Regions from separate parts of the Rhodoferax fermentans genome, predicted to be linked through region 1. Evidence: predicted binding sites of a transcription regulator. Region 1 holds the regulator's gene; the other holds the start of a gene.

What was found. Region 1 encodes LexA, which represses DNA repair genes until DNA is damaged. Its sites were predicted from a motif close to ACTGTATNNNNATACAGT; they were not measured.
Region 2: the regulator LexA is predicted to act here: its motif matches at 9,898-9,915, upstream of recA (recombinase RecA).

What each region holds. Positions count from the first base shown of each region.
Region 1 covers NZ_MTJN01000002.1:393,194-409,182, forward strand. The annotation lists gene RF819_RS01900 (MotA/TolQ/ExbB proton channel family protein) at 1-4, shown strand, start outside; gene RF819_RS01905 (ExbD/TolR family protein) at 8-427, shown strand; gene lpxK (tetraacyldisaccharide 4'-kinase) at 489-1,511, shown strand; gene RF819_RS01915 (Trm112 family protein) at 1,529-1,711, shown strand; gene kdsB (3-deoxy-manno-octulosonate cytidylyltransferase) at 1,747-2,517, shown strand; gene adk (adenylate kinase) at 2,630-3,286, shown strand; gene RF819_RS01930 (chemotaxis protein CheW) at 3,350-4,810, opposite strand; gene RF819_RS01935 (methyl-accepting chemotaxis protein) at 4,827-6,173, opposite strand; gene RF819_RS01940 (methyl-accepting chemotaxis protein) at 6,377-8,095, opposite strand; gene RF819_RS01945 (hypothetical protein) at 8,130-8,411, opposite strand; gene RF819_RS01950 (asparaginase) at 8,743-9,708, opposite strand; gene lexA (transcriptional repressor LexA) at 9,809-10,483, shown strand; gene RF819_RS01965 (D-2-hydroxyacid dehydrogenase family protein) at 10,992-11,999, shown strand; gene RF819_RS01970 (methyl-accepting chemotaxis protein) at 12,265-13,887, shown strand; gene RF819_RS01975 (cyclic di-GMP phosphodiesterase) at 13,959-15,203, opposite strand; gene RF819_RS01980 (DUF6806 family protein) at 15,417-15,989, opposite strand, start outside.
Region 2 covers NZ_MTJN01000002.1:2,086,586-2,102,574, forward strand. The annotation lists gene RF819_RS09925 (DEAD/DEAH box helicase) at 1-1,487, opposite strand, end outside; gene RF819_RS09930 (DNA topoisomerase III) at 1,881-4,856, opposite strand; gene RF819_RS09935 (SET domain-containing protein) at 4,912-5,406, shown strand; gene RF819_RS09940 (biotin--[acetyl-CoA-carboxylase] ligase) at 5,416-6,246, shown strand; gene RF819_RS09945 (hypothetical protein) at 6,255-7,004, shown strand; gene RF819_RS09950 (sensor histidine kinase) at 7,014-8,471, opposite strand; gene RF819_RS09955 (response regulator) at 8,614-9,288, opposite strand; gene RF819_RS09960 (MarR family winged helix-turn-helix transcriptional regulator) at 9,359-9,832, opposite strand; gene recA (recombinase RecA) at 9,985-11,067, shown strand; gene recX (recombination regulator RecX) at 11,118-11,567, shown strand; gene argC (N-acetyl-gamma-glutamyl-phosphate reductase) at 11,597-12,532, opposite strand; gene sucC (ADP-forming succinate--CoA ligase subunit beta) at 12,685-13,854, shown strand; gene sucD (succinate--CoA ligase subunit alpha) at 13,873-14,766, shown strand; gene RF819_RS09990 (Stp1/IreP family PP2C-type Ser/Thr phosphatase) at 15,007-15,795, shown strand; gene RF819_RS09995 (FHA domain-containing protein) at 15,854-15,989, shown strand, end outside.

The sequences.
Region 1 (15,989 bases):
ATAGGCCATGAATTTCCGCCCCCGCCCCAAGGAAGAGCCCGAGATCAACCTGATCCCGTTCATCGACGTGTTGCTGGTGATCCTGATCTTTTTGATGCTCTCCACCACCTACAGCAAGTTCACCGAGTTGCAGCTGCGTCTGCCAGTGGCCGATACCGAGGCGCAGCGTGATTACCCCAAAGAGGTGCTGGTGTCGGTCAGCAGTGAAGGCAACTTCAGCGTCAACAAACTGCCGGTACTGGGCCGCAGCGTGGCGGAATTGGCTGATGCCTTGCAAACGGGCGCCAAGGCAGGTGCAGAGTCGGTGGTGATCATTTACGCCGATGCTGCGGCGCGCCACCAGTCGGTCATCACGGTGATGGAGGCCGCTAAACGCGCTGGCCTGTCCCACATCACCTTTGCCACCCAGTCATCCGGCGCCAACTAGTGCGCCGGTGCCAGCAGCAGCCTGGACAACACCCTTTTTTCTCAGACCCACGGTCGGCCCCATGCCCCCTTCACCCACCCCTGCCTGGCAGCAGACCTTGTTACGCGCCTGGACACAGCGCGGGCTGCTGGCCTGGTCGCTGTGGCCGCTGTCCCTGCTGTACAGGCTGCTGATTGGGCTGCGTGCTGCCTTGTTCCACACGGGCCTGTTGGCGACACGGCGTGTGGCGGTGCCGGTGGTGATCGTGGGCAATGTGGTGGCGGGTGGCGCTGGCAAAACCCCGGTGGTGATCGCGCTGGTGGAGCACCTGCAGAGACGCGGCATCCGGGTGGGTGTGATCTCGCGTGGTTATGGCCGCAGCCTAGCGGGTTGCCAGGAAGTCACCCAGCAGCGCGCAGCGCAAGAGGTGGGGGACGAGCCGGCACTGATCCACCGGCGCACTGGCGCACCGGTGTTTGTGGCCGAGGAACGCGTGCACGCCGCCCAGGCCTTGCTGGCGCGCCACCCGCAAACCCAGATCATCCTGAGCGACGACGGCCTGCAACACCTGGCCTTGCACCGTGACCTGGAGATTGGTGTGTTTGATGAGCGTGGTGTCGGCAACGGCTTTTTGCTGCCAGCGGGGCCTTTGCGCGAACCCTGGCCACGTCGGCTGGACCTGGTGCTGCGTTCAGGCACAGCGCCCACGTTTGATGGTTTTCGCATCCGGCGCACACTGGCTGACCATGCGGTGACGCAGGACGGCAGCCAGATCCCGCTGCGTGAGCTGGCAAGCCAGCCAACAGCCCCCCTGTTGGCGCTGGCCGCGATTGCCCAGCCCGAGGTGTTTTTTACCATGTTGCGCCAGCTAGGTCTGACACTGCAGAGCACGCTGGCGCTGCCGGATCACTACGATTTCAAGAGCTTCTCTGCCAATGAATACAAGGGCTACAGGCTGATTTGCACCGAAAAAGACGCGGTCAAGCTGTGGCCACTGTGTCCCGATGCCTTGGCCGTGCCGCTGATGGCGGTGTTGCCAGACGAGGCCTGGCAGGCTTTTGACAGCCGGATTGACACCCTGTTGGCCCCCGCCACGCCCCCCTGAGAAGCTATCATCACGCCATGGACACACGACTACTTGAACTGCTGGTTTGCCCGGTCACCAAAGGACCGCTTGAATACAACCGCGAGACGCAGGAACTCACCTCGCGCAGTGCCCGCCTGGCCTACCCGGTGCGCGACGGCATCCCGATCCTGCTCGAAAACGAAGCCCGCACACTCACCGACGAAGAACTCGGGCTCTGAGCCCACACGCCACCACTGCACCGAGGAGTTTTCCCGTGAGTTACACCGTCTTGATCCCGGCCCGGATGGCCTCCACCCGCCTGCCCAACAAACCCCTGGCCGACATTGCCGGTGTGCCAATGGTGGTGCGGGTGGCGCAACGCGTGATGTCACTGACCCAATCGCAGGAAGCGGTGCGGGTGGTGGTGGCCACCGACAGCCCGGAGATTGTGGCGGCCTGTCAGGCCCACGCGGTGGATGCCATCCTGACCCGCGCCGACCACCCCTCGGGCTCAGACCGCCTGGCCGAGGCTTGTGGCCTGCTGGGTCTGGCCGATGACGAGATTGTGGTGAATGTCCAGGGTGACGAGCCACTGATGGCCCCCACCCTCGTCACTGCTGTTGCGGCCTTGTTGCAAAATACGCCGCAAGCCCATATGAGCACGGCGGCACACACTATTGATACTGTAGCGGACTTCCACAACCCGAACTTTGTCAAAGTGGTGCTGGATGCGCAGAACATGGGCCTGTATTTCAGCCGCTCACCGATCCCCTACCCGCGTGACAATCCGGCCCAGCTGCCCAGCCCGCTGCCACTGCGCCACATCGGCATTTATGGTTATCGCGTGGGTTTTCTGCGCCAGTTCCCGCAGTTGGCGCAGGCACCGCTGGAGGTCACCGAGGCGCTGGAGCAGCTGCGAGCCTTGTGGCACGGCTATCGGATCGTGGTGCACGTCACCGAACACGCCCCTGGCGCGGGGGTCGACACCCCGGAAGACCTGGCGCGCGTGCGTCAGGTTTTTGACCAGACATCGGCCAAGCTGTAAGCCATCCGGCAGCTGGCCCATGCTATTCTGAACCACCCACGTTTCGTGCTTTGGACCCGTCCAACTGAGCAGAGAACGGTTTTGATTTTTTTATAACTTCCCGAGGACACGCATGAAACTGATCTTGTTGGGCGCACCTGGCGCTGGTAAAGGCACCCAAGCCACCTTCATCTGCCAGAAATACGGCATTCCACAGATTTCCACCGGCGACATGTTGCGCGCCGCTGTCAAGGCCGGCACACCGCTGGGCATCCAGGCCAAGGCCATCATGGACGCCGGTGCCTTGGTCAGCGACGACCTGATCATCAACCTGGTCAAGGAACGCATCACCCAGGCCGACTGCGCCAACGGCTTTTTGTTCGACGGCTTCCCGCGCACCATTCCGCAAGCTGACGCAATGAAAGCCGCCGGTGTCAAACTCGACTACGTGCTGGAAATCGACGTGCCGTTTGACGCCATCATCGAACGCATGAGTGGCCGCCGCTCACACCCGGCCTCTGGCCGCACCTACCATGTCAAGTTCAACCCACCCAAGGTGGCCGGTGTGGACGACGTGACCGGTGAGCCGCTGGTGCAACGCGCCGACGACCAGGAAGAAACCGTCAAGAAACGCCTGGAGGTCTACAGCGCCCAGACCCGTCCGCTGGTGGACTACTACTCGGCCTGGGCCAAAAGCGAGCCCGCAGCCGCCCCCCAATACCGCGCCATCAGCGGCACCGGCAGCGTTGAGGACATCACGGCCCGGGCGTTTGCCGCATTGGCCAGCTAACACTGTTTGCCCTGGCTCCCCACAGCCTGATGCCCTGCCTGGGCCTCAGGCTTTTTTTATGGCCTATGCCTCGCCAAAGAGGCGGCTGGCCTCAAAAACCCGGTAGCTTCTGTGCTCAGACCCGGTGCCAACCGACACCGAGTCAACCTCCGAGCCCCCCACCCGGAAGCTGAACCGGCTGCCAGCGTGCCCGGGAATGAGTTCCACCACACGCTCAACCAGCACAGCGCGCAGGCCCACTGCCGCCTGCAGAACCATGATTCGCAGCTCAGCGCTGTCCTGCGACGCAGCCTGGCCCTGCGCCAAACGCATGTCCACCAATGGCAGAGACTGCTCGCGCCACTCCAGAGCGCCTGGCAAAGTCTGGTGTTCACGCAGCTGTTGACGCAGGCTGTCGCTGGGGCGGATGATTTCGCGCAGCTGCAGCATGGGCGCAGCCCAGAGCTGGCCACTGTGAAAAACCACCCATGACCCGGTACTCGCTGCGCTGTGGTTCTTGATCAACAGAGGAGACACTGCACTCTGACGTTGCGCCGACTTGGCCTTGGCAATGGCGTGGCTCAGGGGAACCAAATCGATGAGTTTCTGGGCATCCAGCAGGTAGATGCGCGCACCCTCAGCGTCCAGCAGACTGCCGCTGGCCACGGCCTGCAGGGCACTGCTCAACGCCACCTCCGTCTGCACCGAGGCCGCTGGAAACGATCCGACCGAGACCAGGTCCTGCACACCAAAAGCCAGTTGGCGGTCTGCCAGACTCAGCACCAGCAGCCAGGACGGTTGCGCGCGGTCAAGGGCAGGCAAACCCAGCATCTGGCTCAGATCAACCACCGGCACATCGTGGTCACGCCAGCGCGCCATGCCAAGAAAGCCACCACCAAGTCCTGCCATGGCTTGTATCGGCAAGGGCATGGCCACTTCTCCAATCACTTCGGCAGGCAGTGCCAGCAGTTGGCCGCCCACACGCAGCACAGCGCATACCGGGGTTGGCTTCAGGTCGACATCACGACCAGGTAGCGCTTGCACCTCTTGCCCGCTTGTGCCCCCGGGTCCAAGCACATCGCTCCAGATGTGTGTGAGCGCCGCCAGACGCAACGGGTCGAGCAGCGCCAAGGGGGCTTTGCCGCCGCCCACCTCCACCACGCTGTGAAACAGCTCGGTCGAATCACGGTCATGGCACACCGGGTGCACGGCATCGTCTGTGGTACGCAGCAGCCCTTTGACCGCATCGACCCGGACTGCGAGCAACTTGCTGTTGGCCCTGAGCACCAACAGTGTCATGGGCACTGCCTGGCCTGGATGGGTGGCCGGGCGGCCCATCCACTGCGCCAAATCAATCACCGGAACCATCTGGCCACGGTGCGAAACAACGCCGTACAAGGCGCCTTGGGTACGGGGAATGCGGGTGAGATCCGCAGGCTCTACCAGGGCATTCACCACGTGGCAACAAGGCACACCAAAACACTGCTCGGCCACCTCAAACAGGGCAATGTCGATGTTGTTGTTCATCGTGCGAAAACCGGACAAGGTGGTTCCGCAGCGGTCAGGGAACCTGAATGCGTTGTTGCAACTCGGCCAACAGTGTGCTCACATTGCGGGTGGCATTGGCCTGTTCTGCCGTTGCCTCGGTGATCAGACCGACCGATGTGGAGGTGCTGCCCACCGAGGTCACGATCTTGTCGAAGGCTACCTCCACCTGCGCGGAAACATGGCCGCCATCATCCACCCGTTGCACGGTTTCACGGATCAGCTTGGCGATCTCGCGCGCGGCCAAGGCCGACTTTTCAGCGAGTTTGCGCACCTCATCGGCAACCACCGAGAAACCCAAACCATGTTCACCGGCGCGCGCAGCTTCGATGGCCGCGTTGAAGGCCAGCAAATTGGTCTGGCTGGCGATCTCGCCAATGGTGTCCACAATATCCTGCACACTTTGCGAGGACTTCTGAATTTGCGCGATGGATTCTCTGGACTTGGCCAGCAACAGGCTGCCTTCACTGGCATCCTGCTGCGTTTGCTGAGCCAGCTTGCTGGACTCGTTCGAATTCTGGGAGATACGCTCGATGGAGGCGGACAGCTCATCGAGCACCGAGGTGATGGCTGCGATCTTCTCTTGAACCTGGACCTCAGCGTTGACCCGCTCGGTGATGTCCGTGGCGAACTTCACGATCTTGTAGGGATGCCCTTTCAGGTCAAAAATCGGGTTGTAGGTGGCCTGGATCCACACTTCGGCCCCATGTTTGCCAAACCGCTTAAACCGCCCGCTCTGGAATTTGCCCTCAGCCAGGTCAGCCCAGAAATGGCGGTAAGCCACCGACGTCAGCAAGGCCTGGTCGCAGAACATTTTGTGGTGCTGCCCAACAACTTCCTCGGCGGTGTAGCCAAAAGTGCGCAGGAAATTGGCGTTGGCCTGCAATACATGGCCACGCATGTCGAACTCGATGATGGCTTGTGAGCGTGAAAGCGCTTGAATTTTTTCCTCAAACTCGGCGTTGCGAAGCTTGGCCCCAGTGATGTCGGTGGCAAATTTGACCACTTTGATCGGCACACCCTCTGGATTAAAAATCGGGTTGTAAGAGGCCTGTATCCACACGTCTTTACCCGTCTTGCTGACCCGAAGGTACTCACCCGCATCAAATTCACCTTTGCCCAGACGCTCCCAAAACATCAGGTAGTCCGAGGTGCGGGTGTAGGCAGGGTCACAAAACACACGGTGGTGTTGGCCCACAATCTCCTCTTCGGTGTAGCCAAACGTGTTCAGGAAGTTCTGATTGGCATGCAGGATGCGACCCTGCAAATCAAATTCGATGATGGCCTGAACCCGGTGGATGGCCGCCACCATGGCAACCAATTCCGTCTGCTGTGTGTCCTTGGCCAAAGTGGCGTTGTCCATGTCTTTCTCCCTTCAGGCTACTGAAGCAGTTACAAGTTCTGAAAGCTTGCGGTGCGCAAATACCAACACAAGCGTATGCCGCCTTGGCTTGAAATTCAAGCCAAGCGGCGCAGAGCTACAACATTTGCAGCACTCTGACTTTTCAATAATTGGCTTCCAAGCGACTCAGACCTCTAGCCATGGCCTGAGATCACAGTCAGATGTCAAAAGCTTTCCCACTCATCACCGCCCGCCTTGGCTGCGCTGCTGTGGCTCAAGGCAGCAGCTTGGGGTGCTGTCTTGGCAGCGACCTTCTTGGCCGGGGTCATCGCCTTGGGTGCACTGACCACCGCGCTGGTGCGTGCTGCGGGTGCCGAAAAACCGTGATCCTGTCCCGCCGCAAGTTTGAACACTGCCACAGTGCCCACCAGGTCTTGCGCCTGGCTCTTGAGGCTGCTGGCCGCTGCGGCCATCTCTTCCACCAGGGCTGCGTTTTGCTGGGTGACCTGGTCCATCTGCTGGATGGCTTCCCCTATCTGGCCCACACCCTGGCTTTGTTCGGTGCTGGCGGCGCTGATCTCACCCATGATGTCGTTGACCCGGCGAATGGAGGCCACGACTTCGGTCATGGTGGTACCGGCCTGGTCGACCAGGGCTGTACCTTGTTCGACCCGCTCGACACTGGTGCTGATCAGGGTCTTGATTTCTTTGGCGGCTTCAGCACTGCGGCCTGCCAAGCTGCGCACTTCACTGGCCACCACCGCAAAGCCCCGGCCTTGTTCGCCAGCTCTTGCGGCTTCCACCGCAGCGTTTAATGCCAGGATGTTGGTCTGGAAGGCGATGCCGTCGATCACACTGATGATGTCGCTGATCTTGCGGCTAGCTTCGTTGATGCCTTTCATGGTGTCCACCACCTGTGCGACGACTTCACCGCCCTTGATGGCCACAGAGCTGGCGTTTTGGGCCAGTTGGTTGGCCTGACGGGCGTTGTCGGCGTTCTGTTTGACGGTGGAGGACAGTTCCTCCATGGAAGCGGCTGTTTCCTCCAGGGCGCTGGCTTGTTCTTCGGTGCGTTGGCTCAGGTCGTTGTTGCCTTGGGCGATTTCGGAGCTGGCGGTAGCAACCGAATCGGAGCCAGTGCGCACCGTAGAGACCACACCAATCAGGGCGGTTTGCATGCGATCCAGTGCCTGCAGGACCAGACCCGTTTCATCTTGGGAGGTGATGTTGATCTTGCCAGTGAGGTCACCGGCAGCCACACGGCCTGCAGCTTCCACCGCCTGGGTCAGCGGTCCGGTGATGGAGCGAATCAGCCAGAGACCGGCAATCGACGCCAGCACCAGGCCCACCAGGGCGGCGCCGATCATCATGTTGCGAGCAAAAATGTCCGCGGCATCACTGCGCTGGCCTTCAGCCACTGCACCGTCGTGATTGAGCTCCACCAGTTTGTTCAAGGTATCCGAGAAACGGCGGTAAACAGGGCTGCTTTCCTGATTCATCAAGGTTCTGGCCTGATCATTCTCGTTCTTGCGCGAGGCCTCAATCATGCGATCGTGTACCTGCAAATAAAGTTTCCAGTCGGTCGCAAAACTGTCGTACAGCTTGCGCTCCTGCTCACTGCTGATCAGCTTGACATAGGCATCGTGGTCTTTGTCAAAGCCTGCTTTTAACTCAGCCATCCGCTTTTCGACGTCAGCCATTTCCTGAGCGTCGGTGCTCAGCACATGTTTGAATTCCTGCGCACGGAAATTGGCAGTGGCGGTGTTCATCCTGTTGACCAACTCCACACTGGGCATCCAGTTGGTGGTGATCTGATGTGTGGAGGCGCTCATCACCGCCATTTGCCACAGGGCCAGTCCCGCAATGCCAAACAGCATGGCGGTCATGAACCCCAAAATCACCTTCAGGCGGGTGGCAATTTTCAGGTGGTTTAAAAAATCCATGGCTTTCCCCTTGTGTTAAACGACATATAACAGCTCAATTCAGCAAACTCGACACCGCCCCCCTGGCTGCGCCTGGCAGGCGCACCGGCGCAAAGGTGATCCGGTCAGACACCGTGTTCTCCACCATCCCAAAGGCCCGCTCGTCAAAACTCAGACTGATCGACACACTCACACCAAGCAGGTAGGCCTCACCGGGCATGTGTACCGGTGCAATGGCCAGATGCTTGAGGGGTTGAAGGCAGCGGATACCGTGCCCCTGCAGGATATCGATGCCCTCATCCTCACGCGCTGCGGGAAAACCAGACACCTGCGGCATGCCAATTCCTGCAAGTCAGCTGGAGAGACCACCGTGTCCACTGTGCTGCTACGCACTGTTGCTGCCTGAGCCATCTCATCATCTGACGCGAGCAGCGCAAAACTACATTATTTATCAAAATTATATATTTTTTAAAAACACCTTGCACACCACCTACGGTAACGAGGTGTTTATGGGTCCTGCTGATTTGAATGTCCCCAGGTTCGTCACAGGCTTGGTACAAACCCTTGGCACGAGGACGGCCGAACTCCTGGCGGCGACGCAGCAAAACCAGTAAGCGTGCAGATTCAGTCGGCGGGCTCCACCACCCAAAGCCGCCCCAGAGCCGACTTCAGGCGCCCAGAAGCAACAGCAGCAAGGCCACCCGTGCTTTGACGGGAGACAGCCCCTGCGCATGGGGAAATTCGCTCTGGGTGGTCGCCAACACACGGCCCTGGGCACAGCGGGTGGAGCGCACCACCTTCACCCCGGCCAACACCGCGCGGCGCAGCGCTGCTTCCAGATCGTGGTGCATCGTGCCGTTGCCAGTACCAGCTACCACCAGGCCACGCAGTGGCGCCACACCTTCACGTGGGCACAGCAAGGCATCCACCACCTCACCCCCACAACCGGCATAGTTCATCACAATCTCGACACGTGGCCAGAGCGCTGCATCTGGTATATCTTTGATAGCTACATGCCATTTATCCATAAGGGCTAGAGGCCAATTTTTTACCATCCTGACCTGCCCTTCCTCCACGTACGCCAGCGGGCCTGCGTCACCGGAGTTGAAAGCATCTATTTTGTAGGTGTGTCCCTTTTGCACGTCCAAGCCGCTGTGCACCGTGCCCGCACACACCACCACCACCCCATGGGCGCCGGGCGTCAGGGCCACGGCCGCCGCATCCATCAGGTTTTGCGGGCCATCCGGCGACTGCGCCGAGGCCGGTCGCATGGCGCAGGTCAGCACCACCGGCTTCTCATTGATCAACGCCGCAGGCAAGACAGCGTGTAAAAAATAAGCGGTTTCTTCCAGCGTGTCGGTGCCGTGGGTGATGAGCACCGCGCTTACATCGGCCTGCGCCAGGTGGTGGGCCACCCGTTGCGCCAAGCTCAGCCAGACGTCGAAGCGCATGTCCTTGCTGTCGACCTGAGCTACCTGCTCACTGACCAAGTCATGGTCGCTTAACACAGCTTTCAGGGCGGGCACTGCCGCCAGCAACTGCGCCACGCCGACCTGGGCGGCGGTGTAGCCAATGTTGTCGGCCGGGTTGCTGGCGGTGCCGGCAATGGTGCCGCCCGTGCCCAGCACCACCATTTTTTTGGGAATTAATTCAGATACCACTTGCACACTTTCAAAAACTGATTAAAAATACAGTTACTGGATAAGAAAACAGTACCACCCACAAGGAGTCACCATGCTCACCCGTCCCAAACTGACCGACCGCCAGCAACAGATCCTGGATCTTATCCAGAGTGCCATAACACGCACAGGTGCCCCACCTACACGCGCCGAGATCGCTGCAGAGCTGGGTTTCAAATCCGCCAACGCGGCCGAAGAACATTTGCAGGCACTGGCCCGCAAAGGTGCGATTGAGCTGGTCAGCGGTACCTCACGTGGCATCCGGCTGCGCAGTGATGACTTGCGTTCCATCAACGAGTCACGCCACGCCCAGCTGGCGTCGCCCCTGGCGGCGCTGGCCCAGTTGGCCTTGCCATTGATTGGCCGGGTGGCTGCGGGCTCACCTATCCTCGCACAAGAACATGTGGACAGAACCTATTACGTCGAAAACAGCCTGTTTCAGCGCAAGCCGGACTATTTGCTCAAGGTGCGTGGCATGTCCATGCGAGACGCCGGCATCATGGACGGCGACTTGCTGGCCGTGCAGACCACCCGCGATGCCAAAAATGGCCAGATCGTGGTCGCCCGTCTCGGTGAAGAGGTCACCGTCAAACGCTTCATGCGCAACAAAAACATCATCGAACTGCACCCAGAGAACCCGGACTACCAGACCATTGTGGTTGAACCCGGTGAGCCGTTCGAGATCGAAGGCCTGGCCGTGGGCCTGATCCGCAACACCATGCTGATGTGAACCCGCTCCTCCACCCTGCACTTCACCCCTGAACCACCTCTGTGAAAGCACGCACCATGAACCACGCATCCACCACATCGTCTGTTTTGCAATCGTTCAAGGTGCTTTGGCAGTGGCTGATGGCCAAGCCAGGGCAACCACTGCCACGGGGGTCCGTGCCAAGCACAACCTCAGAAAGAGCCGCCGCACTCACCCGGACAGATGCCAGCACATCGGACACTCCAACCCACACCACAGAGGCCAACAAGCAACCGGTGCGATCCAGTCGCCCCGTGCGGGTGCTGCAGGTGATGGAGTCAGGCCAAAATCCCAGCCAGTCAGGACGGTTGCGGATTTCCGGGCGCATGGCCGACGTGTGTGCCGAACTTGACCGACTGGCAGCCCGTGAGGCACTGCAACACTAGGCCTGGCTGACACGCTGCCGGCGCAGCTGGCCAGGCGGGTAAAAGTTGGTAATTCAGGATCACTGATTCCATCAGGTTGTCCCCGCCGAGGCACAATCGGTGGCATGAATATTGTGATTCTGGACGATTACCAAGACGTGGTGCGCAAGCTGGCATGTGCAGCCAAGCTGGAGCCACTTCAGGCTAAGGTGTACACCAACACCGTCAAAGGACTGGGGCAATTGACGGTCAGACTCAAAGACGCCGATGTGATTGTGCTCAACCGTGAGCGCACCCACTTGTCTCGTTCCGTGATTGAAAAGTTGCCCAAGCTCAAGCTGGTGGCACAAACGGGGCGGGTCGGCACCCATCTGGATGTCAGTGCCTGTACCGAGCGCGGTATCGCGGTAGCCGAGGGTACCGGCTCACCGGTGGCACCCGCCGAACTCGCTTGGGCATTGATCATGGCGGCCATGCGCCGCCTGCCGCAATACATCGGCAACCTCAAACACGGCGCATGGCAACAATCTGGTTTGAAGTCCAGTGCCATGCCGGTCAATTTCGGCCTGGGCACCACACTCAAAGGGCGCACGCTTGGGATCTGGGGTTATGGCCGCATTGGCCAGTTGGTCGCGGGTTATGGACGGGCTTTTGGCATGCGGGTGCTGATCTGGGGCAGGGCTCCGTCACGAGAGCGCGCCGTGCTCGACGGGTTTGAGGTCACCAGCAGCCGAGAGGAATTGTTTGAGCAAAGTGATGTGTTGTCCCTGCACCTGCGCTTGAACGAAGACACCACGGGTGTGATCAGTGCAGAAGATTTGTCCAGAATGAAACCGACCGCGCTGCTGGTCAACATCTCACGCGCCGAGCTGATCCAGCCCGATGCGTTGCTGGGTGCACTCAACCGGGGCCGCCCTGGCATGGCTGCGGTGGATGTCTACGAGTCTGAGCCGATTCTGCAAGGCCACGCTCTGTTGCGTCTGGAAAATTGTGTGTGTACACCGCATATCGGTTATGTCGAACTCGACAGTTACGAAATGTATTTCGGCGCCGCGTTCGACAACGTGGTGAACTTCATCAAGGGCCGCCCTACCAACATCGTGAATCCCGGCGCACTGCAGGTCAGGCGCTGAACACCTGCACAGCCGTTTCCCCACGACTGTGCCAAGCAGCGACTTTCAGAAAAGATACGCTGCCAACCCATCAAAAAAATAGCTGTTGTGCGGGCGGGCCAAAGTCACGCAGAATACCCTGACGCTGTTGTCGTACCGGAGCCAGACTGAGGCTGAACACATCTGAAGTTCTCGTTTCTTGTTGCCTTGGTTTGAGGCCAATCGATTGGGCGGCACAGCTATTGCTTTCAGCCATGCTTCGTTTCTTCTATTTTCGGAGTACCCAATGAAATTCGAGTTATTGATGCGACGCCTGAGCATCCGCCTGCGTATGTGGGGTGCGATCGGCATGGTGAGTACCGCACTGTGCCTGATTGGTGGCATTGGCATCGCTGCTCAGTTGTACGCCAACAGCATCACCGTCCATCTGGTTACCCGTGACGTCACTTCCATGACCGAGGTGGGACGCCTGCAACAGGCCATGCGTGACTTGCGAATCAACGAAAAAGACATGGTGATCCAGTATGAAAACTCGGTCGAAGCCTCAAAACACAAGGAAGCCTGGACAGCCGCTTATGCACAAATCGAGAAGTCAGCGCAAACACTGTCCCCTTTGCTTCCTGAAGAGGAACAACGCCAACAGTTAACGTTGATCCTCAACGACATGCAGCAGTTCAAGACCGAATTTGCCCCCATGGCGACACAGCTTGAAAACATGGGTTTCCCCTCTGCACAGGTCGCAGCAGCCACCATTGGCAAACTACAGCCCATCATTGACCGAGCCAATGCCAGCCTGACCGCATTGGCCTCGGAGCTGCAAACTGCCACAGAAACCAACCAGCAAGCACTGCAGCTGACCCTGAACAAGGTGATCTGGCTGATCGTTGGCATGACGTTGTTGGTACTGGCCATCATCATTCCTCTGACGCTGGCCAACATGAACTCCATTTGCCACCCGATTGACCAAGCAGAACGCATGGCACGCGCCATTGCCACTGGCGACTTGACACGGCAACAGATCGACACAGGCGGAAACGACGAAACCACGCACCTGCTGCTGTCCTTGTCCGACATGCAGACTGCACTCACCCAGTTGGTCGGGCAAGTGCGCAACACCACAGACAGTATTGCCACCGCCAGCGCTGAGATCGCCAGTGGCAATCAGGATTTGAGCGTCAGAACCGAACTGACCGCCAACCAGCTGCAACAGTCGGCCTCCAGCATGGACCAACTTACGGCCACGGTGCGCCAATCAGCGCAAGCCTCACAACAGGCCAACCAACTGGCGGCCTCCGCTGGTCAGGTGGCCGCACGTGGCGGCCAAGTGGTGGCCCAGGTGGTCAGCACGATGAACGACATCCAGGTCAGTTCCAGGAAGATCAGCGACATCATCAGTGTCATAGATGGCATCGCTTTCCAGACAAACATCCTGGCCTTGAATGCGGCAGTCGAAGCTGCGCGTGCGGGTGAGCAAGGACGCGGCTTTGCGGTGGTTGCCAGCGAGGTCCGCAGCTTGGCCGGACGTTCGGCAGCAGCAGCCAAGGAAATCAAAGGGATCATTGGTGCGAGTGTGGAACGCATTGACGCTGGCACGCGCCTGGTCACCGATGCAGGTCAGACCATGGAAGATATCGTCGCGTCGGTTCAGCGCGTGACCGATATCATGGCCGACATATCGAGGTCGTCTTCAGAGCAGGATCGTGAAATTCAAGGAGTTAATGCGGCTGTTGCCAATCTGGATGAAATGACACAACAAAATGCCGCCTTGGTGGAGCAATCTGCCGCTGCGGCTCAAAGCATGCGCGAACAGGCCCAAGTGCTGTCCACGCTGGTGGCTACTTTCAAATTGAACGACATCAACCAAGACGCACCCCAACTCGTCGGAACACCAAGCTTGCTAACCATGTGAGGCAGCATGCAACCCGGAGGCTCAGAAACTGTGCGCCAGTGAACCAGATCACGCACAGCAGTCAGTCAGCCTTAACGTGACAGATGACTGAGCCCTGACCATAAAGCATTGAGGTCCAGAAAGTTCCACTGTGCCGGGTCTTCGCGGTTGATGATCTTCTCCTGCGTCATTGGGTGCGACAAGTCAACCACGCACGGCACGATACGCATATTGGATTTGGTGGAGAAGAAGGCTTTGATGATGGGCATGGTGAGTGACTTGGGTGACTGCTCGATCACCACCCCAATGCGTCCGGACTTCAAACGCACCAGCGAACCCACCGGATAAATGCCCATGCTTTTGACAAACGCCTGAAACACCTTGGGGTCAAAGTGTCCACTCCATTCGGCCATGCGGCGTAAGGACTCTGCCGGATCCCAGCCAGATTTGTAAGGTCTGTTAGAGGTGATGGCATCGTAAACGTCACACACCGCAGCCATCTTGGCATACAGGCTGATGCCGTCGCCAGTCAACCCTTTAGGATAGCCACTGCCGTCCATTTTTTCGTGGTGATGGAGCACCACATCCAGTGACACTGCATCTACAGCACTGCTGGCGGTGAGTATCTTGTAGCCCTCGGCGGGATGGGAGCGTATGACTTCAAACTCGGCATCGGTCAACTTGCCAGGTTTGTTGAGCACATTGATCGGCATGGCCACCTTGCCCATATCGTGCAACAACCCCGCCATCCCGCACAGCCGCGTCTGAGTGTCATCCAACCCCAACTGCTTTGCCAATGCAACCATCATGGCGCACACTGCCACCGAGTGCATGTAGGTGTAGTCATCCGCCGTTTTGAGACGTGCCAGGCTGATGATGGCCCCAGGGTTGCGTGCAATCGAGGCAGAGATCTCTTCAACCAACTGCTGTGCGCCACCCACATCGACTGCTCTGCCCATCCGTGCCTCTTGAAACATGGATACCACAGCAGCTTTGGAGCGTTGGCAAATAAGCGCTGCACGCTCCAACTCCTGGCTGGCTGGCACCGTGCTGGCGTGTTGCGGCGACGGGGGAGAGATTTCAACACTCGGTTGCGTAGCAACTGGCGCCGATATCTCCTCTTGCCCAGCACCTGCCGTCACACTAATGGGCACATCCAAGCCCTTGCTGCAGTCGATCATCACCTCTTTGACGCTGCTGGCCAAAATCAACTCAATGTCTTTGGGGTCCTTGAGCACAAACTCGGTACGCCAGAACGGATGATCAATCCAGGAACCACAAAACTCCTTGAGGTGCATCCCCAAACGGAGCTGATCAACTTGAATACGTTTAAGCATTTTTTGATGGTGCCAGCACCCGTCCAACATCGGATGAAGCTGTGACAGTGCGACTCAATGCACTTGCCATGTCACAAGAGTTTGCCACAGACACATGAACAAAACCGGGAACCCGTTGCGCATTTGTGAATTAAGCCGCACATGCTAGATGTACTGTACTTGAGCCTCAACCACTCGGTTAAGTAGCACTGACCGATGAGCCAGTCAGTGGGACTAATGCAAATGACGGGGTTTGCGCCCCCCGCCGTGCCCCATGCCACTGGAGCCACCACCCGAACCACGTGGTGGCTTGCCCAACTGCAGGGAGTTGACCAAGTCGTCAAATCGCTGGCTGAACAAACTGTCGATGGCCGCAACCACACCGCCGAGTTCAGCGCCATCAAAGTGGCGTTCCATCAGATTGACCACATCCTGCACCAACAAATCACGTTGAACCTGCATGATGGATGCGGGATCTGGTCCAACAAACAGCATCACAAAATCATCGCGTGACTCGGCATCGGAGGCATCTTCTTCGTCTTCCTCGTCGAACTCGGTGTCGTAAAAGGTAACCTCAATGGCAGCACCGGATTGCGCCACGTCATTGAGGTTCATACACATCTCATCAAGCGCTTGGCGGAAGTCGTCATCACCCTCGACAGTCCAGCACATTTGTAACAAATGTTCCTGGGCATCAAACCGGATACCAGGCTCATCTTCGTAAAAACTGCCAGACGCAGCAACCAAAGATTTGGCACCCGCATACTTCCACAAGGGCTTGAGTGCATCCTGCAGATTGTCGAACGT
Region 2 (15,989 bases), 1.7 Mb from region 1:
ACCAGGTGAAAGCACTGCGCAGCCAGCGCATCCACGTCGCGCCACAGCAGTGCGTAGGTGGTCAGCACCAGATCGTGATCTGACATATGAGCAAACAAAGCCTCACGCTGCGGCCCTTGAAGGGTGAGCAGGCGCAGATCGGGCGCCATGCGCCGGCACTCGGCCTGCCAGTTGAAGATCAACGAGGTGGGAAGCACCACCAGCACCGGTAGGTCAAGTCGCCCCGCGTGTTTTTCTGTCAGCACATGGGCCAAGGCCTGGGCGGTTTTGCCCAAGCCCATATCGTCGGCCAGGATGCCGCCCAGGTTGTTCGCACGCAGGTATTGCAACCAGGCCAGTCCCTCAAGCTGGTAGGGGCGTAGTTGCACTTGCAGGCCTTGCGGTGCCGTCACGGATTGAGGTGTACCGATCGCCTTCAAGCGTTTGGCCAAGCTGGTCAAGCCTGCCTCACCCTCCAGTTGCCAGGTGTTGTGCGGACCCACGCGGTGGGTGTCAAGCAGGCTGGCACGCAAGGCGTCGAGCCGACGTGCTTCCCAGGCCCCCAAGTGCAGCGAGCTCTGGTGTTGGTTGCGTGTCGGGTCGGTCAGGAGATCGACCATGGCGCCGATGATGGCTTTGAGGGGTGCGGCCGGGGCATCGATGCGCTTGCCACCCGGCGCGCGCAAGGACACGATCGCCAGGTCGTCAATGGCCGCGAATTGCGTCGCGTTGAGCCAGCGGGCGTCGCGGCGCAGCAGGTCGGCCAGCATGGGGACCAGGTCCAGCGTCTGGCCGTCGATCTCGATGCCCAGGCTCAGCAGCCAGGCCCCCTCACGCTCAGGGAGTTGCAGCTTGTCGACACCACGCGCGGGCTTGATCAGACGGCTGTCAAGTTCCCTGCCGCGTATGTCACCGGTCTCGGGGCTCACCAACAGCTTCCAGCGTTGCACTGGCACGCTTTCGTGCGCAAAGCCGGGCTGCACCACCACCGACCAGCCTTTGGCCTGCAGTTGCGGTATCTGGTCGGCCCAGAAGTCGCCAAAGAACTCTTCTTGTGGCAGTGTCCATACCGCGCCCAGCACCGGGCTGTGAGCACGACTGCGCCATTGGAAGGTGTTTTCTGCCAAGGGGACAAAACCCATCTCCCACACAAGGTCCATGGCATCGGCTTCGGCGGCCAGATCGCGCTGCATGTGCACCACCGGGCCGCCGGTGTCGAACAGTTCCACTATGGCAGGCGCACGGTTGTTGAGGATGGAGGTGGGCGCGGGCGTTTGCCAGCGATCCCCGGCTTGCGTCTGATAGGTCCAGTCGAACTGGGCCAGGGTCACACTGTCCCCACGCGGGCCGAGTTTGCCTTGGGGCTTGAGGCCCAGCAGCCCATGGCCACGGTCCAGCGTTTGCAAGCTAATGCGGGGGCGGAAGTGGCCAATGACGCTGTTGCCATCGGATGCCATCACAGGCGAGGGTTCAGCCGCAGCCGGCGGGTCCATCCGAAGGATGGCCATGACGCGACTCGCGTCTGCATCGGCCAGGGTAGGGAGCGTCTTTAAAGTGACTGCATCTGCCTTGCTCCGCAGCGCGTGCACCCACATGGCGACGGTGCGATCAGGTGCGTCAGCGCGGCGAGGTTGGTTCTGTGGGCTGTGGCGAGAGGGGGGCATGCGGGAATTGTGCCGCGTGACGACGTGGCCTGAGGACACATGCCAAAGGTTTGAGACCGACTCGAGTAAGCATTGCCGCAACCTCCGCACTCCTGGTTGAGCAACGCGTTGCGCTCTACAGTTGATAGCGGTAAGTTGCCGTCACCACTGGGCGTAGTGCCCAAACTGTTGTCATACACCGGGCGAGTTGGGCGTGTGGCACTTGTCAGGCACCACATCCACATTTTTCGCGACTCTTTAGCCCAAGTGTTTGCCCACAATGCCCGCCAGCTCAAACATGCTGACCTGCGGCTGGCCAAACACGGCGAGTAACTTGGCGTCGGCGTTGATGGCGCGTTTGTTGGTGGCGTCTTGCAGGTTGTTGGCCTTGATGTAGTCCCACAGCTTTTTGATGACCTGGGCGCGGGCAATCGGTTCAGCGCCAATCACAGCAGCCAGTGCGGCGCTGGGGGTCGAGCCCGCACCAGCGGTTGGTGCTTTGCGCGGGGTTTTGGCGGCGGTCTTTTTGGCAGCGGGTTTAGCAGCTTTTGTGCCTGCAGCCCTTTTATCACCTGGGCTAGCTGCTGCTTTTTTACTAGCAACGGCGGCGCGTGTCAGCGGTGCGGCAGCGGTTTTGCGTGGCGGGAACTTGCTGGGGGCAAACTCGAAGTTCACTTTGTCGGCGGTGGCGTCCCAGACCAGCATGGCCTTGAAGTTGCGCCGGGTGCGCATGGACACAAACTTGTCGAGCAGATCGGTCTTGCCTGTGCTCAGAAGCTTGCCCATCTGCTCGCGCTCAATAGGCTGCTGCAGGATGATTTGGCCGGTTTTGAAGTCGCAACTCGGTGTGGGTTGCGCGTCGGTGGGCACCGATTTTTCACACACGTAGTTCTTGCCGTGTTCAAACACCGCTGCGCCACATTTGGGGCACGCGCCCAGGCTGGTTTGTTCACCAAAGTCGACCAGCTCGCCGGTTTCCTCACCCTTTTTGTCGTCGCCAAAGTCGAATTCGAGTTTGTAGTTTTTGGCCTCTTCGTCAAACTTGATGACCATCTCGGCGGTGAAGGGCCAACCAGCCTTGGAGCGGAAGCCGTCGAGCGGGCCAATCTTTTTGTCGCGCAAAAATTGCTCGACCTCGGCCAGCTCAAAGGTGCGGCCAGCCGGGGTTTTGCCAAACGAGAAGCCGCAGCCTTCGCTGTGGCCGTCTGCGCCGGTGCAGGCGTAGCGGCGGTAGTTTTCCTTGACCACACCGCCGCAGTTGGGACACGTTGAACTGAGCGTGGCGTAGTTGCCAGGCACGGTGTCGCGGTCGTACTCCTTGGCTTTTTTGACGATGTGTTCGGTCATCGCGGCGATTTCGGCCATGAAGGCGGTGCGGCTCAGTTTGCCTTGCTCCATCTGGCTGAGTTTGTATTCCCACTCGCCGGTGAGTTCGGCCTTGGAGAGTTCTTCCACACCCAGGCCGCGCAGCAGCGTCATCAGCTGGAAGGCTTTGGCGGTGGGGATCAGCTCACGGCCTTCGCGCAGCATGTATTTCTCGGAGATCAAACCTTCAATGATGCTGGCGCGCGTGGCGGGTGTGCCCAAGCCTTTTTCCTGCATGGCTTCGCGTAACTCGTCGTCTTCCACGGTTTTGCCGGCGCTTTCCATCGCGCCGAGCAAGGTGGCTTCAGAGTAACGTGCCGGTGGCCGGGTTTTTAAACCTTTGGGTTCGACCGATTCGGTTTTGACCTTTTCGCCGGGCGCGACCGGCACCAGGCTCTGGCCTTTGTCGCCGTCTTTGGCATCGGCCACTTCGTCAGCGGCTTCCTTGCCGTAGATGGCCAGCCAGCCCGGTTTGACCAGCACCTTGCCTTCGGTTTTGAAGTGGTGCTCCAGCGCCTTGGAGATGCGGGTGGTGACCTGGTATTCGGCACTCGGGAAAAACACCGCCATGAACCGTTTGACCACCAGGTCATACAGTTTTTGCTCTGCTTCTGATAGCCCGCTGGGCGCTTGCAACGTAGGGATGATGGCAAAGTGATCACTGACCTTGCTGTTGTCGAAGATGCGCTTGCTGGGCCGGATGTAGTTGTTGTTCAGCGCGGTGAGCGCGTGCGGCGCCAGGTGGCGCATGCCGGAGTTGGCCAGCATCTCAAAGGTCTGTTTGACCACCGGCACATAGTCTTCGGGCAGGGCGCGTGAATCGGTACGCGGGTAGGTCAGGGCCTTGTGGCGCTCGTACAGGCTTTGCGCAATCGACAGCGTGGTCTTGGCGGAAAAGCCGAACTTGCCATTGGCTTCGCGCTGCAAACTGGTCAAATCAAACAGCAGCGGGCTGGCCTGCGTGGTGGGTTTGCTTTCTTCGGTGACGGTGGCGTGTTGGCCACGCACCGCATCGGCAATGGCTTGCGCTTCTTGCTGGCTCCAGACGCGATCTGCTTTTTTCTCGGCGTCTTCAGCGTCCTTTTTCCAGGCCGGGTTGAACCACTTGGCCGGGTAGCTGCCAGCCTGGGCGGCAAAGGACGCATGGACTTCCCAGTAGTCGCGCGAGACAAAACCACGGATCAGTTCTTCGCGCTCCACCACCACCGACAGCGTCGGGGTCTGGACACGACCGACGGTGGTCAAGAAGAAGCCACCGTCACGCGAGTTGAAGGCGGTCATGGCGCGGGTGCCATTGATGCCAACCAACCAGTCGGCCTCAGAGCGGCAACGCGCGGCGTCGGCCAGGGGTTGCATCTGTTTGTCGCTGCGCAGCGCGTTGAAGCCGTCGCGGATGGCTTGGGGGGTCATCGACTGCAGCCACAGCCGGCTGACCGGTTTGCCCAGCGGCTTGGCGCCACCGGCGTATTGTTCGATCAGGCGAAAGATCAGTTCCCCCTCGCGGCCCGCGTCACAGGCGTTGATGAGTTGACCCACGTCTTTGCGTTTGGCCAGCTTGACCACCGCGTTCAGGCGGGTCTTGGTCTTGTCGACCGGTTTGAGTTCAAAGTGCGGCGGGATCACCGGCAGATGCGCAAAACTCCATTTGCCGCGTTTGACGTCGTAGGCCTCGGGCGCCTGGATTTCGACCAGGTGGCCCACCGCGCTGGAGACCACATAACTGTCGTTTTCAAAATGTTCGTCGTGTTTCTCGAACTTGCCCGCCACCGGGGTGAGTGCACGCACGATGTCTTGTGCCACCGAGGGCTTTTCTGCAATGACCAGTGTTTTGCCTGCCACTGCTGTTTTAGTGTTTTCTGCGATAGTCATCTGAATACAATCCCTGTTCCTCGCGGGCGCACACGCGCACCCATACGAGTTCACGATACCAAATTTTTTAACCGTGTCGAAAAAATCACCCGCTACCTCCCGCCGCATCCAGGTGCGCCGCTCCGGCATCCATGGCCGGGGTGTTTATGCACTGCAGGACATCGCCGAGGGTGAAACCATCATCGAGTATGTGGGCGAGATCATCACCTGGGAAGAAGCCCAGGCGCGCCACCCGCACGACCCGGCGAATCCGAACCACACCTTTTATTTTCATGTGAATGAAACCCGGGTGATCGACGGCGGGGTCAACGGCAACTCTTCACGCTGGATCAACCACTCCTGCGACGGCAACTGCGAGGCCGACGAAGACAAGGGCCGCATTTTCATCAAGGCGCTGCGCAATATCACCGCCGGTGAAGAGCTGCACTACGACTACGGCCTGATCATCGACGAGCGTTACACGCCCAAACTCAAGGCCGAGTACCCGTGCTGGTGTGGCGCCAAAAACTGCCGTGGCACCCTGCTGGCCCCCAAACGCAAGCGCAAGTAGCGCCACCCCATGACACTACCCGCCCTGACGCCCTGGCCCAGCGAAGCCCTCTGGCAAGCTGTGGAGCCCCAGTTGCCGGGTTTCAGCGTGGAGGTGTTGCCCGAGATCGACTCCACCAACGCCGAGCTGATGCGCCGACTGCGCGCTGGTGTGGAAGACCCCGTGCTCTTGATTGCAGAGCACCAGACCGCCGGGCGCGGTCGCATGGCACGCCCCTGGCACAGCAGCCCGGGTGCAGCTGGCAGCGCTGGCCCGGGCACGCTGATGTTGTCTCTGGGCCTGCCCTTGGCCCCCAAGGACTGGTCGGGCCTGTCGCTGGCCGTGGGCTGGAGCCTGGCCAACAGCCTGCATCCCGAGATCCGCCTGAAATGGCCCAATGACCTGTGGTGGCAGGGTCGCAAACTGGCAGGCATCCTGATCGAGACCGCCAACACCCGGCAAGCGGCCTTGTCTGGTAGCCGTTATGTGGTGATTGGCATCGGCCTCAATATCCAACGCCCCGAGGTGGCTGGCTTGTCGACCGAACCGGCCGGGCTGGCCGAGCTGGTGCCCGGCATCAGCGCGATGTTGGCCTTGACCCAGATACTGCCCCCCTTGGTGCAGACCCTGCGTGCGTTTGAGCAGCAGGGTTTTGCGGCCTTTCAGGCACGTTTTAATGCCCGTGATGCGCTGGCTCAGACGCCGGTGACCCTGAGTGACGGCCAACACGGTGTGGCCATGGGGGTGGACCCGGTGGGGGCCTTGCTGCTGCAAACCGGTCAGGGTCTGCAGCGGGTGACCAGTGCCGAGGTCAGTGTGCGGCGGGCCGCTGCCCCGGCAAACCCTGCCAGCGGTCACTAGGAGCGGCTATGTGGCGCCTGATGGTTCTGCTGCTGGTGTTGCTGAACCTGGGTGTTTTCGCCCGGGGGCAAGGCTGGTTGCTGGCCTACGGCTTGGGCCCGACGCAGCAACACGAGCCGCAACGCCTGGCCCAGCAGATTCACCCTGAGGCGCTGGTGGTGCTGACGGACAAGGCAGATGCAGCCCAAGTCGCTGCATCCGCACCAGAGCCCGCCCCTGCGTCAACCTCCGCCGAGCCGGTGGCCAGCAGCTGCTGGCAAAGCGGTGAACTGAATGAAGCGCAGGTCGACACACTGCGCCCGCTGCTCGCTGCCAAATTGCCGCCAGAGGCCTGGGTGCTGGACGAGAGTCGGCTGCCCGCACGCTGGATGGTCTACATGGGCCCCTACAACCAGGCGACGGAGCTGGCCAAAAAACGTGAGCAGCTCACTGACTTGAAGGTCAAGTTTTTTGTTTTGAGCAACACCGCACTGTCACCGGGCTTCTCACTGGGTGTGTTTTCCACGGAAGAGTCGGCCAAAACCGGTTTGCAAGACCTGGTCAAACGCGGGGTGCGTTCGGCCCGGGTGATACAGGAGCGCCAGGCCAGCGTGACCTACCACCTGCGCCTGCCCAGCATCAGCGCGGCCAACCAGGCGGCGCTGGACAGCCTGCAGGCCGCACTGCCCGGCAAACCGCTGGTGCTTTGCCCACAGCCGCTCACCCCACCTGAGCAGGCTGCGGCGTCGGCACCCAGCGCTGCCACATCCCAGCCCTGACGGCTGGCCTCAGGCCGGTGGCAGCTCATCGGGCAGAGTCGCGGTGAAAGTGACCACAAAACGGGCGCCGGGCGGTGTGTGGCCCGGCAGGGTGTCTTCCAGGCTGACCTTGGCACCGTGTTTTTGGGCAATCTCCAGAACAATCGGCAGACCCAGGCCCGAGCCATCGACATCGGTGCCCAAGGCGCGGTAAAACGGCTGGAAGATCAGTTCACGCTCTGACTCCGGAATGCCCGGGCCAGAGTCCTCGACCTGCAGCACCAGCAAACGGCCCACCGGGTCGGTCAAGACCCTTGCGGTGATCATGCCCGGTGACGCCAGGCTGGACGGGGTGTAGTTGATGGCGTTGTCCACCAGGTTGCGGATCATCTCCTTGAGCAGGGTGACGTTGCCCAACATGGTGCAGCCTGGTGTGCCGGGCTGAGCACCTTCGTAGCCCAGGTCAATGTGTTTTTCCAGCGCCCGCGGCACACTGTCGCGCACCACCGACATACAGACCTCCGCCAGGTCACACAGGGCGCGTGGCATGGCCGAGCCGCTGCTCTCGGCCCGCGCCAGCGACAACAACTGGTTGACGCTGTGGGTGGCACGGATGCTGGCGCGGCCAATCTGGCGCAGAGAGTGTTTGAGGTCCTCGGCGCTGGCGCCCTCACGCTGGGCCAGGTCGGCCTGCATACGCAGCCCCGCCAGCGGGGTTTTGAGCTGGTGTGCCGCGTCGGCGAGGAAACGTTTCTGGGTGGCAATCGAGTCGGTCAGACGCAACAGCAGGTCGTTGACCGAGTCCACCAGGGGCGACACCTCCAGCGGCACCGCCTGGGCATCGATCGGGCTCAGGTCATCGGGTCGGCGCGCGCGGATACGTTCTTCGAGCTGATTAAGCGGCTGGATGGCTTGTACCAGGGCCAGCCAGACCAGCAGCACCGCCAGTGGCAGGATGACAAACTGCGGCAGCATCACCCCTTTGACAATTTCGGTGGCCAGCACCGAGCGTTTTTCCAGTGTCTCGGCGACTTGCACCAAGGCCAGGTCGCCGTTGCGGGTGGGCAGCTTGACCCAGATGTAAGCCACCTTGATGTCAAAACCCTGGATCACATCGTCGCGGATGCGGACTTCATCAGGCACCACCTTCTCTTCGGCCGAGGGCGCAGGCAGATCAGCTTCACCACTGAGCAGCTCGCTGCGCGGCCCGATCACCTGGTAATACACGGTGTCGGAGTCATCGGCGCGCAACAGTTCACGCGCCGGGCGTGGCAGCACAAATTCGGGTTTGTTGCCACGCATGGTGATGAGTTGCGCCATGGCCCGGGCGTTGTACTCCAGCGCCCGGTCAAACGGCTTGCCCGCGATGTTTTGCGCCACCAGCCAGGTCAGCACCAGACTCACCGGCCACAGCAGCAGCAGTGGCGTGAGCATCCAGTCCAGGATTTCGCCAAACAGGGAACGCTGTTCGCGCTGAAAAACGTTCACGGTTGGGTTGACTTGGTTCGCTGTGCGCTGGCGAAGTCGCCTTTAGCCCGCTGGTTTTGCCGCCGGGCCGCCCCAAGGCAAAACGCGGCCCCCTCGGGGGGCAGAGAGCTACACGTAGTGAGCGAACGTGGGGGCGACATGACTACCCGGGGATTTTTTCGAGGCAGTAGCCCAGGCCGCGCACGGTGGCGATGCGGATCGGGCCTTTTTCGATCTTTTTGCGCAGACGGTGGATGTAGACCTCGATGGCGTTGTTGCTGACCTCTTCACCCCATTCACACAGGCGCTCGACCAGCTGGTCCTTGCTGACCAGGCGCCCGGCGCGTTGCAGCAGCACCTCCAGCAGACCCAGCTCCCGCGCTGACAGCTCGACCATCACGCCGTCAATGGTGGCCACGCGGCCGCCCTGGTCGTAGATCAGCGGACCGTGTTTGATGGTGCTGCTGGCCGCACCCATGCCACGTCGGCTCAGGGCACGCACGCGGGCTTCGAGCTCCTGCAGGCTGAAGGGTTTGGCCATGTAGTCGTCGGCGCCGTAGTCCAGGCCTTTGACCCGTTCTTCCACACTGTCAGCGGCGGTCAGGATCAGCACCGGCAGCGAGGAGCCGCGCGCGCGCAGTTTTTTGAGCACCTCGAGTCCGTGCATTTTGGGCAGGCCCAGGTCCAGGATCAGCAGGTCGAACTCGGTGTTGGTCATCAGTGCCGCATCGGCCTCGGTGCCGCTGGCCACATGGTCCACCGCTGCTCCCGAACTGCGCAGGGTACGCAGCAAACCGTCGGCCAATACTTGATCATCCTCGGCTATCAAAATTCGCATGGCTGTTTCCTCGTGATGGCCGCTGGGGCCTGTGGGGTTACGGGCTGTCTCGCGTTCTTTTCAGGACATTTTAGGCCGCGTATGCTTCCAGTCCGATAGCAATCACGGTGGCCACCTCCGACCCGACGGCGGCGCGTAATTCGGCCTCGGCCTGGGTTACCGCTTCTTCAAAAGCCTGCAGCCAAGCCAGCCCGGTGGGTGTGAATACCACGCGGCGCGCACGCGCATCTTGTGAGTCGTCCTGGCGCTGCACCAGGCCCCAGGCGGCACACTGGTCTACCAGCTTGCCCATCGCCTGTTTGCTGACACCAGCACGCTGCGCCAGCTCGGTCAAGCGCGAACCCTGCAGCGCCAGATGCCGCGTGATGTGGATGTGGGAGGCAGTCAAACTGCCGCGCGCCGCCAAGTTGCTGAGTGCCAGCGGCACCCGGTCGTTGCGCGCCATCAGCTGCAACACACGCGCATCAAAACGCTGCAGCGCCAGCGCCAGCCAGTGACCCAGATGCGCCTGGCGCCAGCCGGTGTCTGAGGGTAAAGTGTCCATGACTTAAATAGTAAACCAAATTGACTATAAATTGTCTTTTCTATTTTTAACAGCGCTTGTAAACTACTGTTCAAGCATCCAGCCTGTAGTTATTGACAGAGGATGCGCAAGCTTTCCCACCCGCCCACTTGTTGACACCTCAGGAGACCGCCATGGACGCACCCGCCAAAACACTCACCCCCGCCAACGCCGAAAAAGCCAAAGCCCTGCAAGTGGCGCTGGCACAGATCGAGAAACAGTTTGGCAAGGGCACCATCATGCGTCTGGGTGAAGGCGAGGTGATCGAAGACATCCAGGTGGTGTCCACCGGCTCCCTCGGGCTGGACATTGCGCTCGGTGTTGGTGGCCTGCCGCGTGGGCGCGTCGTCGAAATCTACGGCCCGGAATCCAGCGGCAAAACCACGCTGACCTTGCAGGTGATCGCCGAGATGCAAAAAACCGGCGGCCAATGTGCGTTTGTGGATGCCGAACACGCGCTCGACATCCAGTACGCCCAGAACCTCGGTGTCAACCTGCAAGACCTGCTGATCAGCCAGCCCGACACCGGTGAACAAGCGCTGGAGATTGTCGACAGCCTGGTGCGCTCCGGCGCGGTCGACCTGATCGTGGTCGACTCGGTGGCGGCCCTGACCCCCAAGGCTGAGTTGGAAGGCGAAATGGGTGACAGCCTGCCCGGCTTACAAGCCCGCTTGATGAGCCAGGCGCTGCGCAAACTCACCGCCCACATCAAAAAAACCAACTGCATGGTCATTTTCATCAACCAGATTCGTATGAAGATTGGTGTGATGTTTGGCTCGCCTGAGACCACCACCGGCGGCAACGCACTCAAGTTCTACGCCTCGGTGCGGTTGGACATCCGCCGCACCGGCACCATCAAGAAGGGTGAGGAATCGATCGGCAACGAAACCAAGGTCAAGGTCGTCAAGAACAAGGTCTCGCCTCCGTTCAAGACCGCCGAGTTCGACATCATGTTTGGCCAAGGCATCAGCCGCGAGGGCGAAATCATCGACATGGGCGTCACCGCCAACATCCTCGACAAGTCCGGCGCCTGGTACGCCTACAACGGTGAAAAAATCGGCCAAGGTCGCGACAACGCGCGCGAGTTTCTGAAGGAAAACACCGATCTCGCCCGCGAAATCGAAAACAAGGTGCGCGCGTCTCTGGGCATCCCGCTGCTGGCGGGCTCCGAGCCGGCCGATGCTGCAGCCAAGGCTGCCAGCAAAAAGGCGGTCTAGCCCTTATTCAATAAGGGCATATAGCTTCATTTTTAATAGTAATGTGCTGAATGGGCTTTGCCACACCCTCCCTCAAAGGGCGCGCTCTGCGCCTGCTTAGCGGCCGTGAACACTCGCGGCTGGAGCTGGAGCGCAAGTTGGCGCCGTTTGAGGAAGAGCCCGGCAGCCTGGCCGCCGCGCTCGATGACTTGCAGGCCAAGGGTTTCATCAGTGAGCAGCGGGTGCTGGAGTCGGTGGTGAACCGCCGCGCCAGCAAACTGGGCGCCTCACGCATCAAGCAGGAGTTGCAAGCCAAGGGGCTCGACCCGCAGGCGGTGGCAGATGCTGTTCAGGCTTTGCGCGCCACCGAGTTGGCGCGGGCCCGCGAGGTCTGGCGCAAAAAATTCGGCCAAGCGCCGCAAGACGCGAGCGCGCGCGCCAAACAAGTGCGCTTTCTGGTCAGTCGTGGTTTTGGTGGTGACACCATCCGCCGGGTGGTGTCGGGCGCCGATCTGGATTGACCGCCGTCACGAGTCAAGCAGCCGGGGGTTTACAAATCCAGCATCAGCTTGAGGTTCTGCACCGCTGCGCCGCTGGCGCCTTTGCCCAGGTTGTCCAACCGCGCCACCAGCAGCGCGTGGCGGAAGTTATCACTGCTGTCTTGGTTGCCAAACACCCGCAGCTCCATGGCGTCGCTGCCGTCGAGTGCCACCGCGTCGAGTTTGCTGTCTGAGCCGGCGGGCACCACGCTGACCCATTCGCTGCCCGCATAGTGGCTGGCCAGTGCCTCATGCAAGTCGGCGACACTGGGCTGACCGGGCAACAGGTCCAGATGTAACGGAATCTGCACCAGCATGCCCTGTTTGAAGTTGCCGACCGAGGGCACAAACAGCGGGCGACGTGTCAGACCGGTGTTGGCCAGAATTTCCGGGATGTGTTTGTGTTTGAGGCCCAGCGCGTACAACTCATAAGCCGGGGCCTTGCCCTGTTCGTAGGCTTCGATCATGGGGCGACCGCCACCCGAATAACCACTCACCGCAGGCAGGCATAGCGGGAAGTCCGCCGGGATCAGCCCGGCATCCACCAGCGGACGGATCAGGGCAATGGCGCCGGTGGCATAACAACCCGGGTTGGCCACGCGCCGCGCCGCCCGGATCGCTTCGCGCTGGCCAGCACACAGTTCAGCAAAACCGTAGACCCAGCCAGGTGCGGTGCGGTGGGCGGTGGAGGCGTCGATGACCTTAGGGCCTTCTTGGCCTGTAGCCCTTTCAATATCTGCGATCATTGATACAGATTCAATAGCAGCCTCGTCGTGCAGGCACAGCACCACCAAGTCCACTTCGGCCATCAGCGCACGTTTGGCGGCGGCGTCCTTGCGCAACTCGGGCGCGATGCTGAGCAGCTCGATGCCGTCCAGATGCTGCAAACGTTCGCGAATCTGCAGTCCGGTGGTGCCGGCCTCGCCGTCGATGAAGATTTTGTGCATGGTGAATAAAAACGCCAGGTCTTGTAAGACTGGCTAAAGAATGAATCAATTCAACATGATACAGTCCGCGACGCATCACCCAGCGTCGGTAAACCGTTGACCACAAACGGCTTTCAGGTGCACTATCAACTTCCGTTCCCGAGAGAGACCTCATGAAAATTCACGAGTACCAAGGCAAGGACATCTTGCGCCAAGCTGGTGTGCCAGTGCCACGTGGCATTGCGGCATTCACTGTTCAAGAAGCGGTCGAAGCCGCGCAAAAACTCGGCGGCCCCGTCTGGGTGGTCAAGGCCCAGATCCACGCTGGTGGGCGTGGCAAGGGCGGCGGCGTGAAGCTGGCGCGCTCGATTGACGATGTGAAAAAACTCGCCGGCGAGATCCTGGGCATGCAGCTGGTGACACACCAGACCGGCCCCGAAGGTCAAAAAGTGCGCCGCCTGCTGATTGAAGACGGCGCCGACATCAAAAAGGAATACTACGTCTCGGCGGTGACCGACCGTGCCAGCCAACGCGTGGCCATGATCGTCTCCAGCGAAGGCGGCATGGACATCGAAGAGGTGGCCCACAGCACGCCCGAGAAAATCGTCACCGAGATCGTCGACCCGGCCACCGGCCTGACGGTCGAGCAGGCCACCAAGCTGGCCAACGCCATTGGTGTGCCCGCAGGCTCGGTCGCGCAGGCGGTGGATGTGCTGCAAAAGGTGTATCAGGTCTACATGGACACCGACGCATCCTTGGTCGAAATCAACCCGATGATCCTGGAAGGCAATGGCGGCATCAAAGCCATCGACGCCAAGTTCAACTTTGACGCCAACGCGCTGTACCGCCACCCGGAAATTGTGGCCTACCGCGATCTGGACGAAGAAGACCCGGCCGAGGTCGAAGCCAGCAAGTTTGACCTGGCCTACATCAGCCTGGACGGCGACATTGGCTGCCTGGTCAACGGTGCCGGTCTGGCCATGGCCACCATGGACACCATCAAGCTGTTTGGCGCTGAACCCGCCAACTTCCTCGACGTGGGTGGCGGTGCCACCCCCGAGAAAGTCACCGAAGCCTTCAAGATCATGCTCAAAAACCCCAAGGTCAAGGCCATCCTGGTCAACATCTTTGGCGGCATCATGAAGTGCGACACCATCGCCACCGGCATCATCACCGCCTGCAAGGCGGTCAACCTGTCGGTACCGCTGGTGGTGCGCATGAAGGGCACCAACGAAGAAATGGGCAAAAAGATGCTGGCCGAGTCGGGCCTGCCAATCATCAGCGCCGACACCATGGCCGACGCGGCCCAGAAAGTGGTCGCTGCCGTCAAAGCCGCAGCCTGAGACTGAATAGGAAACACCATGTCCATCCTCATCAATAAAGACACCAAGGTCATCACCCAGGGCATCACCGGCAAGACCGGTCAGTTCCACACCGAAAAGTGCCAGGAATACGCCAATGGCAAACATTGTTTTGCCGCCGGGGTGAACCCGAAAAAGGCCGGCGAATCCATCTTCGGCATCCCGATTTACGCCTCCGTCAAGGAAGCGGCCCAGGAAACCGGATCCACCGTGTCGGTGATCTACGTGCCGCCCGCAGGCGCCGCTGCCGCCATCTGGGAGGCTGTGGAAGCCGATCTGGACCTGGCGATCTGTATCACCGAAGGCATTCCGGTGCGTGACATGCTCGAAGTGCGCAACAAGATGAAGGCCAAAGAGGCTGCTGGCGGCAAAAAGACTTTGTTGCTTGGCCCCAACTGCCCGGGTCTGATCACGCCCGACGAGATCAAGATCGGCATCATGCCCGGTCACATCCACCGCAAGGGCCGCATCGGTGTGGTCAGTCGCTCCGGCACACTGACTTATGAAGCGGTGGCGCAGTTGACCGAAATCGGCCTGGGTCAATCCAGCGCGGTGGGTATTGGTGGTGACCCGATCAATGGTCTGAAACACATCGACATCATGAAGGCCTTCAACGACGACCCGGACACCGACGCGGTGATCATGATCGGCGAAATTGGTGGCCCCGACGAAGCCGAAGCCGCACGCTGGTGCAAGCTCAACATGAAAAAACCGATCGTGGGCTTCATCGCCGGTGTCACCGCACCTGCTGGCAAACGCATGGGCCACGCTGGCGCCTTGATCTCAGGTGGTGCCGACACCGCCGAGGCCAAGCTGGCTGTGATGGAAGAGTGTGGCTTCAAGGTCACACGCAACCCGTCTGAAATGGCCAAATTGCTCAAAGCTTTGCTGTAAACCAGTTGCGGGTGCTGGCGACCTGTGGCCGCCGCAACTGCTCGACAAAGCGTTCAAGCCCGGGTGGTTTGAACGCTTTTTTTATACCCCCCGGGCCAACACCCGGATGGCCTGCAGGTGTACCGCACATTCAGGGCAAAATGTGACGTTAGGCCTTCACACTGCCACCATGGTGGTCGTGACGCACATTCAGGAACCGCCAATCAAGGACAGGCTGGACAGGAACATTGACGATTCATGATGCATTACAGTTTTCACGCACTGACCGACGCCGGCCTGGTCAGGGCCAATAACGAGGACGCCCTGGCCTTTGACACCGATCTGGGCGTGGCGGTCCTGGCAGACGGCATGGGTGGCTACAACGCCGGTGAAGTGGCCAGCAGCATGGCGGTGCAGCTGGTCACCTCCGAGCTGGTGCGCTGGTTATCGGCCGAAGACAGGCACCACAGCCCGTCGCAGGTGGCCAGGATGCTTGAAACCTGCTTTGACGAGGCCAATATGGCCATTCTGAACGCGGCCAATGCCAACCCACAGTACGCCGGCATGGGGACCACACTGGTGGCAGCTGTGTTTCATGGCGGGAAACTGGTTCTGGGACATGTCGGTGACTCGCGTTGTTACCGCCTGCGTGACGGGGTGCTGACCCAGATCACCAAAGACCACTCGATGCTGCAGGAACAGGTGGACGCGGGTTACCTGACGCAAGAGCAAGCCGCGTATGCCCCCGGCAAGAACCTGTTGACCCGGGCGCTCGGTGTGGAGGACGTGGTGCGGGTCGAAATTCACGAACACCCGGTCCAGGATGGCGATCTGTACGTGATGTGCACCGATGGCCTGACCGACATGTTGACCGACAAGGACATCCTGTCCAGCCTGAACAACCACAATAACCTGACTTTGGTGGCTACCGAGTTGGTGGCCCGCGCCAACCTCAATGGGGGACGCGACAACATTTCGGTCTTGTTGGCGCAGGCTGGCCAGGCGCCGGAAAAATCCGGTTTAATCTCACGCTTGTTCGGCAAGCCCTGATACAGAAGGGTGCTGTGCCCGGTTCAAACCCATATACTGCGTTGTACAGGAGAGAATCATGTCCCACATAACGGTGATGATGGACGGCGTCGTCCACAGTGAAGTCACTCTGACGAAGGACCGGACAAGCATTGGGCGCAGGCCGTACAACGACGTCGTGATTGAGAACCTGACCGTCAGCGGCGAACACGCGG